Regions from separate parts of the Enterobacter vonholyi genome, predicted to be linked through region 3. Evidence: predicted binding sites of a transcription regulator. Region 3 holds the regulator's gene; each other region holds the start of a gene.
What was found. Region 3 encodes Fur, which represses iron uptake genes when iron is present. Its sites were predicted from a motif close to ATAATAATGAGAACNACTATCAA; they were not measured.
Positions count from the first base shown of each region.

Region 1 (5,162 bases), 1.9 Mb from region 3:
TCACCCAGCATTTCGAAGAAGCTCTGGCCTTCGTGCAGGTTTGACATCTGAATGTTCTCTTCGCTTGCGTCAACGCGGTACGGGTTGATCAGCGACAGAACGATAAAGGTGCTGAACATGTTCAGAACCAGCGCAGCAACCACGTATTTTGGTTCCAGCATGGTCATATACGCGCCCACGATAGACATGGAAACGGTAGACATTGCGGTTGCCGCCATGGTGTACATGCGGTTGCGGGACATCTTGCCGAGAATATCTTTATACGCGATGAAGTTCTCAGACTGACCGAGGATCAGGGAACTGACGGCGTTGAAGGATTCCAGCTTGCCCATACCGTTCACTTTGGATAACAGGAAGCCAATTCCACGAATCACGAACGGCAGAACGCGGATGTGCTGCAGAATACCGATCAGCGCGGAGATGAAGACGATAGGGCAGAGAACCTTCAGGAAGAAGAACGCCAGACCTTCGTCGTTCATTTTACCGAAGACAAAGTTGGTCCCTTCGTTGGCGAATCCGAGCAGTTTTTCGAACATTTCGGAGAAGCCTTTCACGAAGCCGAGGCCTACGTTGGAGTTCAGGAAGAACCACGCAAGTAAAACTTCAATGACCAGCAGTTGAACAACATAACGGATACGAATTTTTTTGCGGTCTGTGCTGACCAGCAATGCAAGTGCAGTAACGACAACAAGTGCCAGGACAAAATGAAGGACGCGGTCCATATTTGCTCCAAATATGAGGCAGGTTTAATTTTCGTGCACATTCTATGTAACAACCGAAAAGAAAACGAGATCGAGGACACACTATAGTTACATCCTGTGACGAGTCTCAAAAATAGTGATCCACAATACATTTTTGTTATGTTAGGTAAATGCGTGAAAAGTTAAGTTTGTGTGCTAGTCTTCACAAAAGCATGCGCGATTTCAGTTTCGGTTAGATCGCCCCACTTACCCGCCCGTCTATCGTTCAAAGCTATCAGAGAAATCACTGCAAACTTTATAAATGATCTTGATAATCATTCTCATTTTGATAGCATTAAACATAGCAAAGGCTATATTTCAGAGGCAGAAATGACAAACAGTCGCGTAGAGGGTAGCAGTGGCAGAGCCGCGCGCAAGTTGCGGTTCGCATTAATGGGACCTGCGTTCATCGCTGCCATTGGCTATATCGATCCAGGAAACTTTGCGACCAATATTCAGGCCGGGGCCAGCTTCGGCTATAAGCTGCTGTGGGTGGTCGTCTGGGCTAACCTGATGGCGATGCTGATTCAGATGCTCTCCGCAAAGCTGGGGATTGCGACGGGTAAAAACCTGGCGGAGCAAATTCGCGACCATTACCCGCGTCCCGCCGTCTGGCTCTACTGGGTTCAGGCTGAAATCATCGCCATGGCCACTGACCTCGCTGAGTTTATCGGTGCAGCGATCGGCTTTAAGCTGATTCTGGGCGTGTCGCTGTTGCAAGGGGCGGTGCTGACCGGGATTGCCACTTTCCTCATCCTGATGCTGCAGCGTCGGGGTCAAAAGCCGCTGGAGAAGGTGATTGGTGGTCTGCTGCTTTTTGTGGCGGCGGCCTACATTGTCGAGCTGATTTTCTCACAGCCGAATCTGGCACAGCTCGGTAAAGGGATGGCGATCCCAAGCCTGCCAACGTCGGAAGCGGTGTTCCTGGCCGCCGGGGTGCTCGGGGCGACCATCATGCCGCACGTGATTTATTTGCACTCCTCGCTGACGCAGCATCTCCACGGTGGGACGCGTAAAGAGCGTTACTCCGCTACCAAGTGGGACGTCGCGATCGCTATGACCATCGCAGGGTTTGTAAACCTGGCGATGATGGCGACTGCAGCCGCGGCTTTCCACTTTAACGGTCATACCGGTATTGCCGATCTCGACCAGGCGTATCTCACGCTGGAGCCGTTACTGAGCCATGCTGCCGCCACGATATTTGGTCTCAGCCTGGTAGCTGCCGGCCTCTCTTCTACGGTGGTGGGCACGCTGGCAGGCCAGGTTGTGATGCAGGGGTTTGTCCGCTTCCACATTCCGCTGTGGGTTCGTCGCTCCGTCACCATGCTACCGTCATTTGTGGTGATTCTGATGGGTCTCGACCCAACGCGAATTCTGGTCATGAGCCAGGTTCTGCTGAGTTTTGGTATCGCGCTGGCGCTGGTGCCGCTGCTGATCTTTACCAGCAACAAAACTCTGATGGGCGAGCTGGCTAACTCAACGCTGGTAAAACGAACCGGATGGGCCATCGTGGTGGTGGTCGTTGCGCTGAACATGTGGTTGTTGGTGGGAACCGCACTGGGTCTTTAACAAAAAAAGGAGCCTCCATGGCTCCTTTTTTATTAGTGGTGATGGCCGTGACCATGACCTTTCCCGCGACCCCAGCCGCCGCGACGGTCGTCACGATCGTTCCAGCCTTCACGGTAGCCGCGCTCATACGCGTTGTCTTTATACCAGCCGCGGTGTCTGCCGTTATCATGTTTCCACCAGCGATCGCCGCGCCATTCATAATGACGGTGCCAGTAGTCACGGTCGCGCCAGTAGCCGCCGTCCCAGTATCTGCCGTAGTCGTCACGATCGCCAATTTGTAATTTTACTGATGGCAACAGGGTGATTTCGCCCGCAGTGGCGATCAGCGGCGCCGAAGCCAGTAATACCGCTGCAAGAATCAGTGACCTGAACATACTCTTTCTCCTTCACGATCGGGGCCTTAGGTGGGCCTGTTAACGCAATTTTACGAGTTGGTAAAGCTTCGTATCATCGCCTCAACTCCGAATTCCTGGGGGAGAGCACTTTTTGCTAAAAACGGTTTTATATTGAACTGCTCAGGATCGCGTCTATACGGGCCAACTCATCCACAGAGAAATGGCGGTTTGCCAGCATCCCCACGGCGTCATCAATTTGAGCCGCTTTACTCGCCCCAATCAGCACTGAGGTCACACTCTCATGACGTAATACCCAGGCCAGCGCCATCTGGGACAGCTTCTGGCCGCGCTCTTCCGCCATGGCGTTCAGCTTTCTAATCTTCTCCAGCTTCTCTTCGGTGAGCTGGTCGGGGTTAAGGAACTGACTGCCGCTTGCCGCGCGTGAGTCTGCGGGAATGCCTTTCAAATAACGGTTGGTCAGTTGCCCACCGGCCAGCGGCGAGAAGGGAATACAGCCGACTCCTTTTGCCTGCAGCACGTCCAGCAATTCTTCTTCCGGCGCACGCTCAAACAGGGAATATTTCGGCTGGTGGATCAGGCAGGGCGTACCGAGATCGTCAAGGATATCAATCGCCTTGCGGGCCAGTTCAGCGGGGTAGTTGGATAATCCAACATACAGAGCCTTCCCCTGGCGCACCGCATGGTCAAGCGCTTTCATGGTTTCCAGTAGCGGCGTCTGCGGGTCAGGACGGTGATGATAGAAGATATCCACATACTCCAGCCCCATCCTCTTCAGGCTTTGATCGAGGCTTGCCAGCAGGTATTTGCGTGACCCCCAGTCGCCGTAAGGACCCTCCCACATGGTATAGCCCGCTTTGGTTGAGATGATTAGCTCGTCGCGCCAGGGCAGGAAGTCCTCCTGTAAAATACGGCCGAAATTACGTTCGGCCGATCCCGGTGGCGGGCCATAGTTGTTGGCAAGGTCGAAATGCGTAATGCCCAGATCGAACGCACGCTGTAAAAGTTGACGGCTGTTTTCGATAAGGGTGGTATCACCGAAGTTATGCCACAGCCCGAGCGAGATGGCGGGCAACCTGAGCCCGCTTTGCCCACAGCGGCGATACTCCATTGTCCCGTAACGATTTTTGTCCGGCTGATAACCCATTTTCGTAACCTCTGGCGCTGAAGTGTAAAATCAGTGTATGCGTTTACATTTACGTGAAAAAAAGGAGCATAGCGCAGCCTTTTTTGTAAAGCATTCTTTCCATGTCCTTCTTATCGCCAATTCTGGACAGCCATCACGCTTATTTAATACTCAAGGTGAGGTCAACATTAGAAGGATACCTGTTCATGCGTACCCCATACTGCGTCGCCGATTACCTGCTGGACCGTCTTACAGATTGTGGAGCCGATCATCTGTTTGGCGTGCCGGGCGACTATAACCTGCAGTTTCTCGACCACGTGATAGACAGCCCCGATATCTGCTGGGTGGGCTGTGCCAACGAGTTAAACGCCTCTTATGCCGCGGACGGATATGCCCGATGTAAGGGCTTCGCCGCGCTGCTGACGACATTTGGCGTAGGAGAGTTAAGCGCCATGAACGGCATTGCGGGCAGCTATGCCGAACATGTTCCGGTACTGCATATTGTGGGGGCGCCGGGTATGGCGTCACAGCAAAGAGGGGAGCTACTGCACCACACGCTGGGCGACGGTGAGTTTCGTCATTTTTATCATATGAGCGAGCCGATTACTGCTGCACAGGCGATCCTGACCGAACAAAACGCCTGCTATGAAATCGACCGGGTGTTAACCACTATGCTCCGGGAGCGTCGCCCCGGCTATCTGATGTTGCCTGCCGACGTGGCAAAAAAGGCCGCCACGCCTCCTGTAAGCGCTCTCACGCTCCGCCATGCGCATGCCGATAGCGCCTGCCTGAAAGCGTTCCGGGAGGCCGCTGAGAACAAGCTTGCCAGAAGCAAGCGTACTGCGCTGCTGGCCGATTTCCTTGTCCTGCGCCATGGCCTGAAGCATGCGCTACAGAAATGGGTTAAAGACGTGCCGATGGCACATGCCACCATGCTGATGGGCAAAGGAATATTTGACGAACGTCACGCTGGTTTTTACGGCACCTACAGCGGCTCGGCGAGCGCCGGCGCGGTAAAAGAGGCGATTGAAGGGGCTGATATCGTGCTGTGCATCGGGACGCGATTTACCGATACCCTTACCGCCGGCTTCACGCATCAGCTCACCCCGGCACAAACGATAGAAGTTCAGCCTCATGCTTCACGCGTTGGTGATATCTGGTTTACCGGCATCCCCATGCTTCAGGCAATCGAAACGCTGGTGGAGCTGTGTAAACAGCACGTGCACGGTACGCCCGTACCGTCCTCTCAAAACTTGATGGCCTACCCGCAGCCGGATGGCTCGCTGACGCAGGCGAATTTCTGGCAAACGCTGCAGACGTTTATTCGTCCGGGAGACATCATTCTTGCGGATCAGGGCACCTCGGCCTTCGGCG
Region 1 covers NZ_CP162152.1:3,198,318-3,203,479, reverse strand. Annotated here, with positions in the region: gene nupC (nucleoside permease NupC) at 1-722, opposite strand, end outside; gene AB3N39_RS15000 (Nramp family divalent metal transporter) at 1,071-2,309, shown strand; gene AB3N39_RS14995 (DUF2502 domain-containing protein) at 2,342-2,683, opposite strand; gene mgrA (L-glyceraldehyde 3-phosphate reductase) at 2,811-3,809, opposite strand; gene ipdC (indolepyruvate decarboxylase) at 3,995-5,162, shown strand, end outside.
Region 1: AB3N39_RS15000 (Nramp family divalent metal transporter) is a predicted target of Fur. The motif match lies at 1,009-1,031, and genes of this name have one in related genera.

Region 2 (5,162 bases), 360 kb from region 3:
CCAGCGCAATCACATCGCCATTAGGATCGCTGGCGTAGTCGGGCACGTCATGCTCGTTCTTCATGCCGAGCGGCGCGCCGCTTTGCTTATCGCGACCGAAGATCGTCTGCTGCTCTTTCAGCGGCGTGCGGTCCCAGAACTCCACGTGGAACTGAATAATGCGCACCGCCTGATAGCTGCCGCCCACCGCCCATGCCGGTTCGCCCTGATCGGCAGTGACCCACACCACCTCCTTCATGAGCGCACCATCGTGGCTGTCCGGATTGGCAGTGCCGTCCTTGAAGCCCAGCAGGTTCACCGGAGTCTCTTTCCCCTTGCTGCGGGCGGCGTGGTCCGAGATAAACCCTTCCCGCTTCCAGCGCACGCTCAGCAGATCCGGCGTGTGCTTGATGATGTCGCGCAGGGCGTGGATCACCGTATCCTGGGTGTTGGCACAAATTTGCAGAAGCAGGTCGCCATGACACAGCGCAGCGTCCAACGAGTCATTCGGGAAACGCGTCATTTTCTGCAGCGCTTTCGGCTTCTGTTTTGCCAGCCCATAGCGTGTATCAAACAGCGATTCCCCCAGCGAAACGGTAATGGTCAGGTTGTCAGGGGCGATAAACGGCCCCAGAATGCCGGAGTCCATTGGCGGCAGACGCGGGTTCGGCGTATCGGGCGCCGGTCCACCGGCGGTGAGAAACGCAATGCGCTTCGTCAGCAGGCGGAACAGACGTTCCAGATCGGCTTTATCGCTGGCCAGCGAATCAAAGGCCACCAGCATCATGGACGCCTGCTGCGGCGTCAGGATGCCCGACTGATGCTCGCCATAAAACGGCTGCGTCTCCATGCGGGCATTGGGTGACAGCGTGCCGGGCGCGCTTTGCGGTTTTGCCGCATGCGCTACCGGACACCCGCCAGCCAGAGCAAGCGCGCCCCCCAGCGCCCCTACCCCTTTTAACAACCGACGACGTGAAGGCTCAACCACGTCGTTCTCGCTATGCTTATTCATCGTGCTTAGTCCAGACCCAGTACGCCACGCAGCAGGGAGAGATCTTCCGCCAGGGCGGTAATCGGGCCTTTCAGCGCGTTACGGTCGGCGTCGGTCAGCTTATCGTAGGTCTCAAACCCGTCTTTGGTGCGGTACTTCGCCAGGATGGTGTCGACTTTTTTGAAGTTGGCATCCACCTTGCCCAGCAGCTCGCCGTTCTCTTTCTGCAGCTGAGGACGCAGCAGGTTAACGATTTTCTGCGCGCCGTCGACGTTGGCCTGGAAGTCCCACAGATCGGTATGGCTATAGCGATCTTCTTCGCCGCTGATTTTGCTCGCGGCCACTTCTTCAATCAGGCCGGCCGCGCCGCCCACCACTTTTGACGGCGGGAAGGCCAGCTCGCTGATGCGCTTTTGCAGCTCCAGCACGTCGCCGTTCAGCTGCTCAGCGTATTTCTCCATCCCTTTGGTGGAATTGTCGCCAAACAGGGCTTTCTCCAGACGGTGGAAACCGGTGAATTTCGGATCGGCGGCCTTCTGCTCGAAATCATCTTCGCGGGCATCAATGCTGCCATCAAGGTCAGAGAACAGCTCGGCGATCGGCTCGATACGCTCGTAGTGCTGACGGGTTGGCGCATAGAGGGATTTCGCTTTTTCGATGTCACCGGCCTTCACCGCATCGGTAAAGGCTTTGGTTGCCGTCGCCAGGTTCGCCGTCTCTTTCGTGACGTAGGTTTTATACGCGGTAATCGCATCGCCCAGGCTCAGCACCGCAGCGCCTTTCGCCGCATCGGCCGTCGCTTCGCCTTTGACAATAAGCTTCCCTTTAGGGTTGGTCAGCAGACCGCAGGTCATCTCATACTCGCCCGGCTGCAGGTTGGCGGTCATCTTCTGGCTAAAGCCAGGAGCGATATTTTCGCGCTCCTCCACCACCAGAACCCCTTTCAGGATCTCCCATTCCAGCGCCTTCTGGCTGTGGTTCTGAATAATAAACTGGGTTTTGCCGCTGTTCACCGTGAGGGTCATCGGCTCACACTGCTTATCATTAACGGTGACTTTAACCTGAGGAACATCCGCGCCCCAGGCGGAGAATGCAGAAGCGAACAGCGCGGCAATGCCTGCGCATAACGCACTACGACGGAACTGAATTGCCATGACTCTTCCCTTTAAAAAGTATGTTGTAACTAAATCAACTATTATGGCGTAACGCGAGACGCCTGCGTGCCGGTACGCGGCGGCATTGCGAACAGCACCAGCGCCGGAACCAGATAGATAAAGTAAATCGCCACTTCGCTGACGCTCGGCGTTTCCTGATAGCCGAAGATACCTTCAAGCAGAGTGCCGGTCAGAGAGTGCGTGGAGAGCACGTTGCTAAGGTCGAACGCGACGTCCTGGAAGTGGTTCCACAGGCCCGCTTCATGGAAGGCGCGAATCGCCCCTGCCGCCAGCCCTGCCGCCACCAGCAGAATAAACAGGCTGGTCCACTTGAAGAAAGCGCCCAGGTTCAGGCGGATACCGCCCCAGTACAGCAGGAAACCGAGCACCACGGCCGTGGCGAGGCCCAGCATGGCCCCCAGCGGCGGCCAGATCCCCACATCCTGCTGAAACGCCGCCAGCAGGAAGAAAACAGACTCCAGCCCTTCGCGCGCGACGGCGAAAAAGACCATCATAATGAGCGCCCAGCCGTGGTTATTCCCCTTTTGCAGCGCGTTATCCACCGCCTGCTCCAGCTGCACCTTCACGTTACGGGAGACCTTACGCATCCAGAACACCATCCAGGTGAGGATCACCACCGCAATCACGGCGACGATCCCTTCGAACAGCTCCTGCTCTTTCTGCGGGAACTCGCCGGTGGTTTCGTTGATGAGGACACCTAAGCCCAGGCAGAGCGCCGCGGCAAGGAATACCCCGACCCACATGACGCCAATCCAGCGTCCGCGCTGGGTTCGCTTCAGATAACTGGCGATGAGGCTCACGATAAGGGCGGCTTCGAGCCCTTCACGTAACATAATGAGAAATGGAACAAACATGCCGACACCTTAAATGTTTATCGCGGTCAACTGATGCAAAGAAAGGTAAATTCTTGTGATAGTGATTATCATTACGACGAAAAGAAAAACAAGCGAAATGTGCGGTGTTTTGATAACGAGTTGTAAACGCCCAGCCTGATAATAGTTACATACGTTATCGTTAAGTTTATAAGTTATAACGAAAATGCTCATTTACGCTGATTCAGGGCTGTGGCTAAATATCCGCCTCAAACACCTGGTGAAAATAAATTATGTTTAAAATTGTCCATTTCCTGCTGGCGCTGGTTATTATTCTCGCGCTTGCCTGGCTGGTAAGTTTCGACCGCCGAAAAATTCGCATTCGTTTTGTTTTACAGCTGATTGTCATTGAAATTGCCCTGGCGTTCTTTTTCCTGCACGCCGAAAGCGGGTTATTCCTGATTAAATACGTCTCGGGATTTTTTGAGTCACTGCTCAAATTTGCTGGCGAAGGCACCAATTTCGTCTTTGGCGGTATGGGTGAAAAAGGGCTGGCGTTCATTTTCCTCGGCGTGCTTTGCCCAATTATTTTTATTTCCGCGCTGATTGGTATTCTTCAGCACTGGCGGATCCTGCCGATTTTTATTCGGGTGATCGGTACGCTGCTGTCGAAACTGAACGGCATGGGTAAGCTGGAATCCTTTAACGCGGTTAGCTCGCTGATTCTCGGCCAGTCGGAAAACTTCATTGCCTACAAGGGCGTGCTGGGGGATCTCTCTTCCCGTCGTCTCTTCACCATGGCAGCCACGGCGATGTCGACGGTCTCCCTGTCGATTGTCGGCGCGTATATGACCATGCTCGACGCTAAATTTGTCGTCGCCGCGCTGATTCTGAACATGTTTAGCACCTTTATTATTCTTTCGGTCATCAACCCGGCACGCCCGGAAGCGGAGCCGGATATCAAGCTGGAAAAACTGCATGAATCGCAGAGCTTCTTCGAAATGCTCGGCGAGTATATTCTGGCCGGTTTTAAAGTGGCGATGATTATTCTGGCCATGCTGATTGGCTTTATCGCGCTTATTAGCGCCGTTAACGCCCTCTTCTCCAGCGTATTTGGCATGAGTTTCCAGCAGATTCTGGGCTATGTATTTTATCCCCTGGCGTGGCTGGTGGGTATTCCGCTGGGTGACGCCCTGAACGCGGGCAGTATTATGGCGACCAAGCTGGTGGCGAATGAATTTGTGGCGATGATTGAGCTGCAAAAAATCGCGCATCAGATGTCCCCGCGCGGGCTGGGCATTTTATCCGTCTTCCTGGTGTCCTTCGCGAACTTCGCGTCCATCGGCATTGTGGCCGGGGCGATTAAGGGCCTGAACGAGCAGCAGGGGAACGTGGTGTCGCGGTTTGGTCTGCGTCTGGTGTACGGCGCGACGCTGGTGAGCCTGCTGTCGGCGAGCTTTGCGGGGCTGGTGTTGTAAGTGTTTTTGCCCGGCGGCGCTTCGCTTGCACGGGCCTACGATACAGCAACGGCGGGATTTCCCGCCGTTTTTATTAGAACTGCACGCACACCGGCTGGTCGACGCGCATCACCGACTCCTGCGCGAAGCGTGATTTATAAATCCCGCGCAACGCTTCGATGTTCTTCTCGCTCTGCGCATCTTTACCGTGGATCAGCATTAATGCTTTGCTGGGTTCGCGCGCCACTTTCCCGTCGTTCCCCAGCCACTGCCCGCGCGCGTCAAACACCGTTAAGCCATCGCGGAAACGCGGCGTCACGTCCTGGTCAACAAACTGCTGCCACTCGTTGCTGGTAATCTGTGCCCCGGCAGGACGGTTTAAGCCGAAATAGAGCGTGGTTTGCTGCATCTGGTTATCCGCTTTGCAGGTCTCCACCGCCGCATGCTGCGATGGCGCGTTGCAGCCCGCCAGCATCAATAATGCCGCCGCCATTAACCCTGTTTTGATTGTCATGCTTCGCTATCCTCATTGTTATAAGCACATGGATATCACAGGAAATTACGGATTTTGGCAAGAAAAAAGCCGGGTGGCGCTTGCGCTCACCCGGCCTGTATTGTGCAGCGAGAAAAATTATTCTGCCTGAAGCTTAGACGGCGGCGCAGTGTGGTAATGCGCGTCGGCTTCCGCAAAGCGTTTCTGCATGGAGGCAGACGGCGCTTTACCCAGCAGGCTAAACACCACGATACC
Region 2 covers NZ_CP162152.1:1,627,669-1,632,830, reverse strand. Annotated here, with positions in the region: gene efeB (iron uptake transporter deferrochelatase/peroxidase subunit) at 1-991, opposite strand, end outside; gene efeO (iron uptake system protein EfeO) at 997-2,124, opposite strand; gene efeU (iron uptake transporter permease EfeU) at 2,166-2,999, opposite strand; gene AB3N39_RS07655 (NupC/NupG family nucleoside CNT transporter) at 3,251-4,435, shown strand; gene AB3N39_RS07650 (DUF3574 domain-containing protein) at 4,509-4,928, opposite strand; gene putP (sodium/proline symporter PutP) at 5,046-5,162, opposite strand, start outside.
Region 2: efeU (iron uptake transporter permease EfeU) is a predicted target of Fur. The motif match lies at 3,055-3,077, and genes of this name have one in related genera.

Region 3 (5,162 bases):
CACCAGAGGCGAAAGCGGCGGGCTTCATCGACGATTCTACCCTCACGGGCGGTATCTATTACTGGCAGCGTGAACGTGACCGTAAAGACGTCACCGAAGACAAATACAAAACCAACCTTTCTCATTCCACCTGGAACGCCAACCTGGACTTCCAGTCAGGCTATGCCGCGGATATGTTCGGTCTGGATATTGCTGCGTTTACCGCGATTGAAATGGCGGAAAACGGCGACAGCGCCCACCCGAACGAAATTGCCTTCTCCTCCAGCAATAAAGCGTATAAAGAAGACTGGTCCGGGGATAAGAGCGGCATCAGCCTGTACAAAGCCGCTGCAAAATTTAAATACGGTCCGGTATGGGCGCGCGGTGGTTATATTCAGCCAACTGGCCAGACCCTGTTAGCACCGCACTGGAGTTTTATGCCGGGTACCTATCAGGGTGCGGAAGCCGGGGCGAACTTTGACTACGGTGATGCGGGTGCGTTGAGCTTCTCCTATATGTGGACCAACGAGTACAAAGCACCCTGGCACATCGAGATGGACAAGTTCTACCAGAACGATAAGAAAACCAAAGTCGATTATCTCCACTCGCTGGGGGCGAAATACGACTTCAAAAACGATCTGGTTCTCGAAGCAGCATTTGGCCAGGCGCAAGGGTATATCGATCAGTACTTTGCCAAGGCCAGCTATAAGTTTGATGTCGCGGGTAGCCCGCTGAGTACCAGCTATCAGTTCTACGGTACGCGCGACAAAGTCAGCAACGGTGGCGTCAATGACATTTATGATGGCACCGCGTGGCTGCAGGCGCTAACCTTCGGCTATAAGGTCGGTCAGGTTGATTTACGTCTGGAAGGAACATGGGTGAAGGCGGAAGGGCAGCAGGGCTACTTCCTGCAGCGTATGACCCCGACCTATGCCTCATCCAACGGTCGTCTTGATATCTGGTGGGATAACCGCTCAGACTTCAACGCCGACGGCGAGAAAGCGGTCTTCTTCGGCGCAATGTACGACCTGAAAAACTGGAACCTGCCTGGCTGGGCGGTGGGCGCTTCTTACGCTTACGCCTGGGATGCAAAACCTGCCGATATGGCAACTCCGGACGCATACTACGATCCCAACTATCGCCTGAAAGAGTCTTCTTACAGCCTCGATGCTATCTATACCCTGCAGGATGGCCGCGCGAAAGGCACAATGTTCAAACTGCACTTCACTCAATATGACAACCACTCCGATATCCCGAGCTACGCGGGCGGTTACGGCAACATCTTCCAGGATGAACGTGACGTGAAATTCATGGTTATCGCACCGTTCACTATCTTCTGATGAATCTTCCGGCGGGTTAGATCCCGCCGGACCGGAGACTGCATATGATGAAAAAAATCGTAATCGTCGCGTTACTGGCATCAGGGCTGGTGGCGTGTGCTCAGAGTGAGGCACCGAAAGAAGATTCCCGGCTGAAGGAGGCCTATAGCGCCTGTATTAATACAGCAGAAGGATCGCCGGAGAAAATTGACGCCTGTCAGAGCGTGCTGAACGTGCTGAAGAAAGAGAAAGCGCATGAGCAGTTTGCGACGCGGGAGAATGTCCGCGTGATGGATTACCAGGCCTGTATCCAGGCGCGTAAAACCGGTAACGATCAGGAAGTGACCAAGCGTTGCGATAAGATCTGGAACGAGATACGCAACAATAATAAATAAGTTGCTTTACGCCCGGTGGCGCTGCGCTTACCGGGCTTTTTTCTGGCAAAAAAAAGCCAACCTTTCGGCTGGCTCAGAGTATGAACACTTGATTATTTTGCGTCGTGCGCGTGGTCATCTTCGCGGCAGTCGCCTTCAGCGCAGTGACCGTAAAGATACAGGCTGTGGTTGGTCAGGCGGATACCGTGACGCGCGGCGATTTCACGCTGGCGCGCTTCGATGGAATCATCGCTGAATTCAATGACCTTGCCGCAGTCGAGGCAGATCAAATGATCGTGGTGCTGCTGCTGGGTCAGTTCGAAAACAGATTTACCGCCTTCGAAATTATGACGGGTGACAATGCCCGCGTCATCAAACTGGTTCAGCACGCGATAGACGGTAGCCAGCCCAATCTCTTCACCCATGTCGATAAGACGTTTATAAAGGTCTTCCGCACTGACATGGTGATTGTCTGGACCCTGAAGCACTTCGAGGATTTTTAACCGAGGAAGCGTAACTTTCAGGCCAGCCTTCTTTAATGCGGTATTGTTGTCAGTCATGCGGAATCTGTCCTGTTGCTAAACGATTCACTTCTGTAGGAAGTGACAGAAAATGCACCTGGGATAATGCGTCTCATTATAGAACTGCCATGGCTAAATGAAAACTGCAAGTCTCAGGCAAAATATGCTTATAAAAATGGGGTATCACCAACAAACTTGCTCGATGGAAAACCACATTTTATCAGGGAGACATTGTACAGGTCTGGGCGAAAAAGTTAAAAGATTGTAGCAATTAATTTAATCGGTTTGACCTGGTGCACGGGCGCAACCGCCGTTGCGCCGCGAGAAAAATCAGGCGTTAAGAATATCGTCCAGGTGCAGCTCTTCACGGATCTGCTTAACCCATTTCTCAACGCGCTCTGCGGTCAGTTCTGGCTGACGGTCTTCGTCGATGGCCAGACCCACGAAATGATCGTCATCGGCCAGGCCTTTAGACGCTTCGAAGTGGTAACCAGCGGTCGGCCAGTGGCCTACGATAACCGCGCCATTCGGCTCAATGATGTCGCGGATGGTACCCAGCGCGTCACAGAAATACTCAGCGTAGTCTTCCTGGTCACCGCAGCCAAACAGGGCAACTAGCTTACCGTTGAAGTCCACTTCTTCCAGCGTCGGGAAGAAATCATCCCAGTCGCACTGGGCTTCACCGTAGTACCAGGTTGGGATACCCAGCAGCAGAATATCATAGCCTTCCAGATCTTCTTTGCTGCTCTTGGCAATGTCATGCACATCAGCAACGTCTTTACCGAGCTGTTTTTGAATGTTTTTTGCGATATTTTCGGTATTGCCGGTATCACTGCCAAAGAAAATGCCGATGATTGCCATGAGTAAAATAACCTCTTGAAACTTAATAGTATGGTGGCGCAATTCGGCCACGGATAAGGGCAATAATAGCAGAACTGGCAACCCTGCGGAAACAGCTATCGCGCAGGACTGCACTCTGTGCTACATGAAAAGGGTAATAAAGGGGATTTTCAGACTTATGCCTGGCTGCGCAACGTCTCAAGCTGGGCGATTAACATCTCTTCAATGAGCTCGCTGCGGCTGATATTTCGCGCGTCAGCCAGCTCGTTCAGCGCATCGACGGCGTCGGCGTTAAGCTTCAGTTCGACACGCTTAAGCCCGCGATTTTTATCGCGTTTAAGCTGATTGCGTTTATTGATACGCAGCTGTTCATCGCGCGAAAGCGGATTCGTCTTCGGTCGTCCCGGGCGACGCTCATTCGCGAACAGATCTAGTGTCGTACGGTCCGTTTGTTCTTTGGCCATGATTCTGAGACTTCGGGGGAAACACGCCGCCCTGCTAATGCCCGGGCGATAAGCGCGCCATCATACATCACCAAAAACGGCACGCCAACGACTGGAAGCCCGCAGCCTTCCAGTCGCTTTCTTTTTAATCAATTTGTCGTATCAGCGAGATAGCGGCGAATGGCGCGCAGCACGGCATCGGGTTTTTCTGCGTGCACCCAGTGTCCGGCACCGGCAATCACGTGGGCGCGAGCCTGCGGGAATTGGGCCAGCAGCGTGTCGCGGTACGCGTCGGTAACGTAAGGAGAGTTACCGCCGCGAATAAAGAGGGTAGGGTGCGGCCAGGCGGGGACGGTTTCCCAGCCCACGATGTTGTTGTACTGGTTCCAGAGCACCGGCACGTTAAAACGCCATTGGCCGTCAACAAACGACTTCAGCAGGAACTGGACTACGCCTTCTTCATCAAGATGCTCACGCATGACGGCAGCCGCCTGTTGGCGAGTCGCGACGCCCGCTTCGGTGACCGCATTGATGGCGGCAAAAATTTCGTCGTGGCGGCGGACGTCGTAATCCACGGGCGCAACATCAATTACAATCAGGCCGTTAATACGCTCCGGGGCCAGTGCCGTCAGGGCCATCACTGCTTTGCCACCCATTGAATGCCCGATGAGGGTCACCTTTTGCAGGTCGTTGGCATCCAGCGTATCCAGCAGATCCTGCGCCATTGCCGCGTAGGTCATCTCGTCGGAACGGCCGGAAAGACCGTGATTGCGCATATCGACCTGTAAAATATCGTGGTCAGTAACCAGATCGCGCGCCAGCACGCCCAGGTTATCCAGGCTGCCAAAAAGCCCGTGAACCAGTACGATGGGAGAATTATTGTTCGGCGATTGTGCAGTTTGCGCTCGGGTATTCAATTTCATGGCAAAGTTCTTTTTTTACGTATGTCAGGTTAGGGTATCATGTTGACCATTCTGCCGCCCGGCTGCAAGGTTCCAGTTTAATCTGACTTTTGCCGCCAACCTGGTTTGACGCTATCCGCTGTTGGGATTTGACCTTATAATCCCAATGACTTGTATTCAGATAAGATATCGCACTGGATTAAGATGAAAACAATCGAAGTTGATGACGAACTCTATCAGTATATTGCCAGCCAGACGCGGCATATCGGGGAGAGCGCGTCCGACATTTTACGGCGCATGCTTAAAATTTCCGCCGCTTCACAGCCTGCTACCCCAGTCACCAAAGATGTCGTGTCTCAGCCAAGCGTTGTTGCACAAGCAAAACCTGCCGTGACGCCGGCAAAAGATAAAGTGCGCGCGATGCGCGAGCTGCTCCTTTCCGATGAATACGCGGAGCAGAAAAAGGCGGTTAACCGCTTTATGCTGGTGCTGTCTACACTTTACTCACTGGATAACAAAGCGTTTGCTGAAGCGACCGAGTCGCTGCACGGTCGTACTCGCGTCTATTTCGCGGGCGACGAGCAGACGCTGCTGCAAAATGGCAATCAAACCAAACCCAAACATGTTCCTGGCACCCCGTACTGGGTGATCACCAATACCAATACGGGCCGCAAGTGCAGCATGATTGAACACATCATGCAGTCCATGCAGTTCCCGGCGGAATTGATTGAAAAGGTTTGCGGTACAATTTAACCCTTGCATCAGAAGGACCCGGTAATGGCAA
Region 3 covers NZ_CP162152.1:1,265,887-1,271,048, forward strand. Annotated here, with positions in the region: gene chiP (chitoporin) at 1-1,319, shown strand, start outside; gene chiQ (ChiQ/YbfN family lipoprotein) at 1,367-1,693, shown strand; gene fur (ferric iron uptake transcriptional regulator) at 1,786-2,232, opposite strand; gene fldA (flavodoxin FldA) at 2,524-3,054, opposite strand; gene ybfE (LexA regulated protein) at 3,210-3,497, opposite strand; gene ybfF (esterase) at 3,626-4,399, opposite strand; gene seqA (replication initiation negative regulator SeqA) at 4,583-5,131, shown strand; gene pgm (phosphoglucomutase (alpha-D-glucose-1,6-bisphosphate-dependent)) at 5,156-5,162, shown strand, end outside.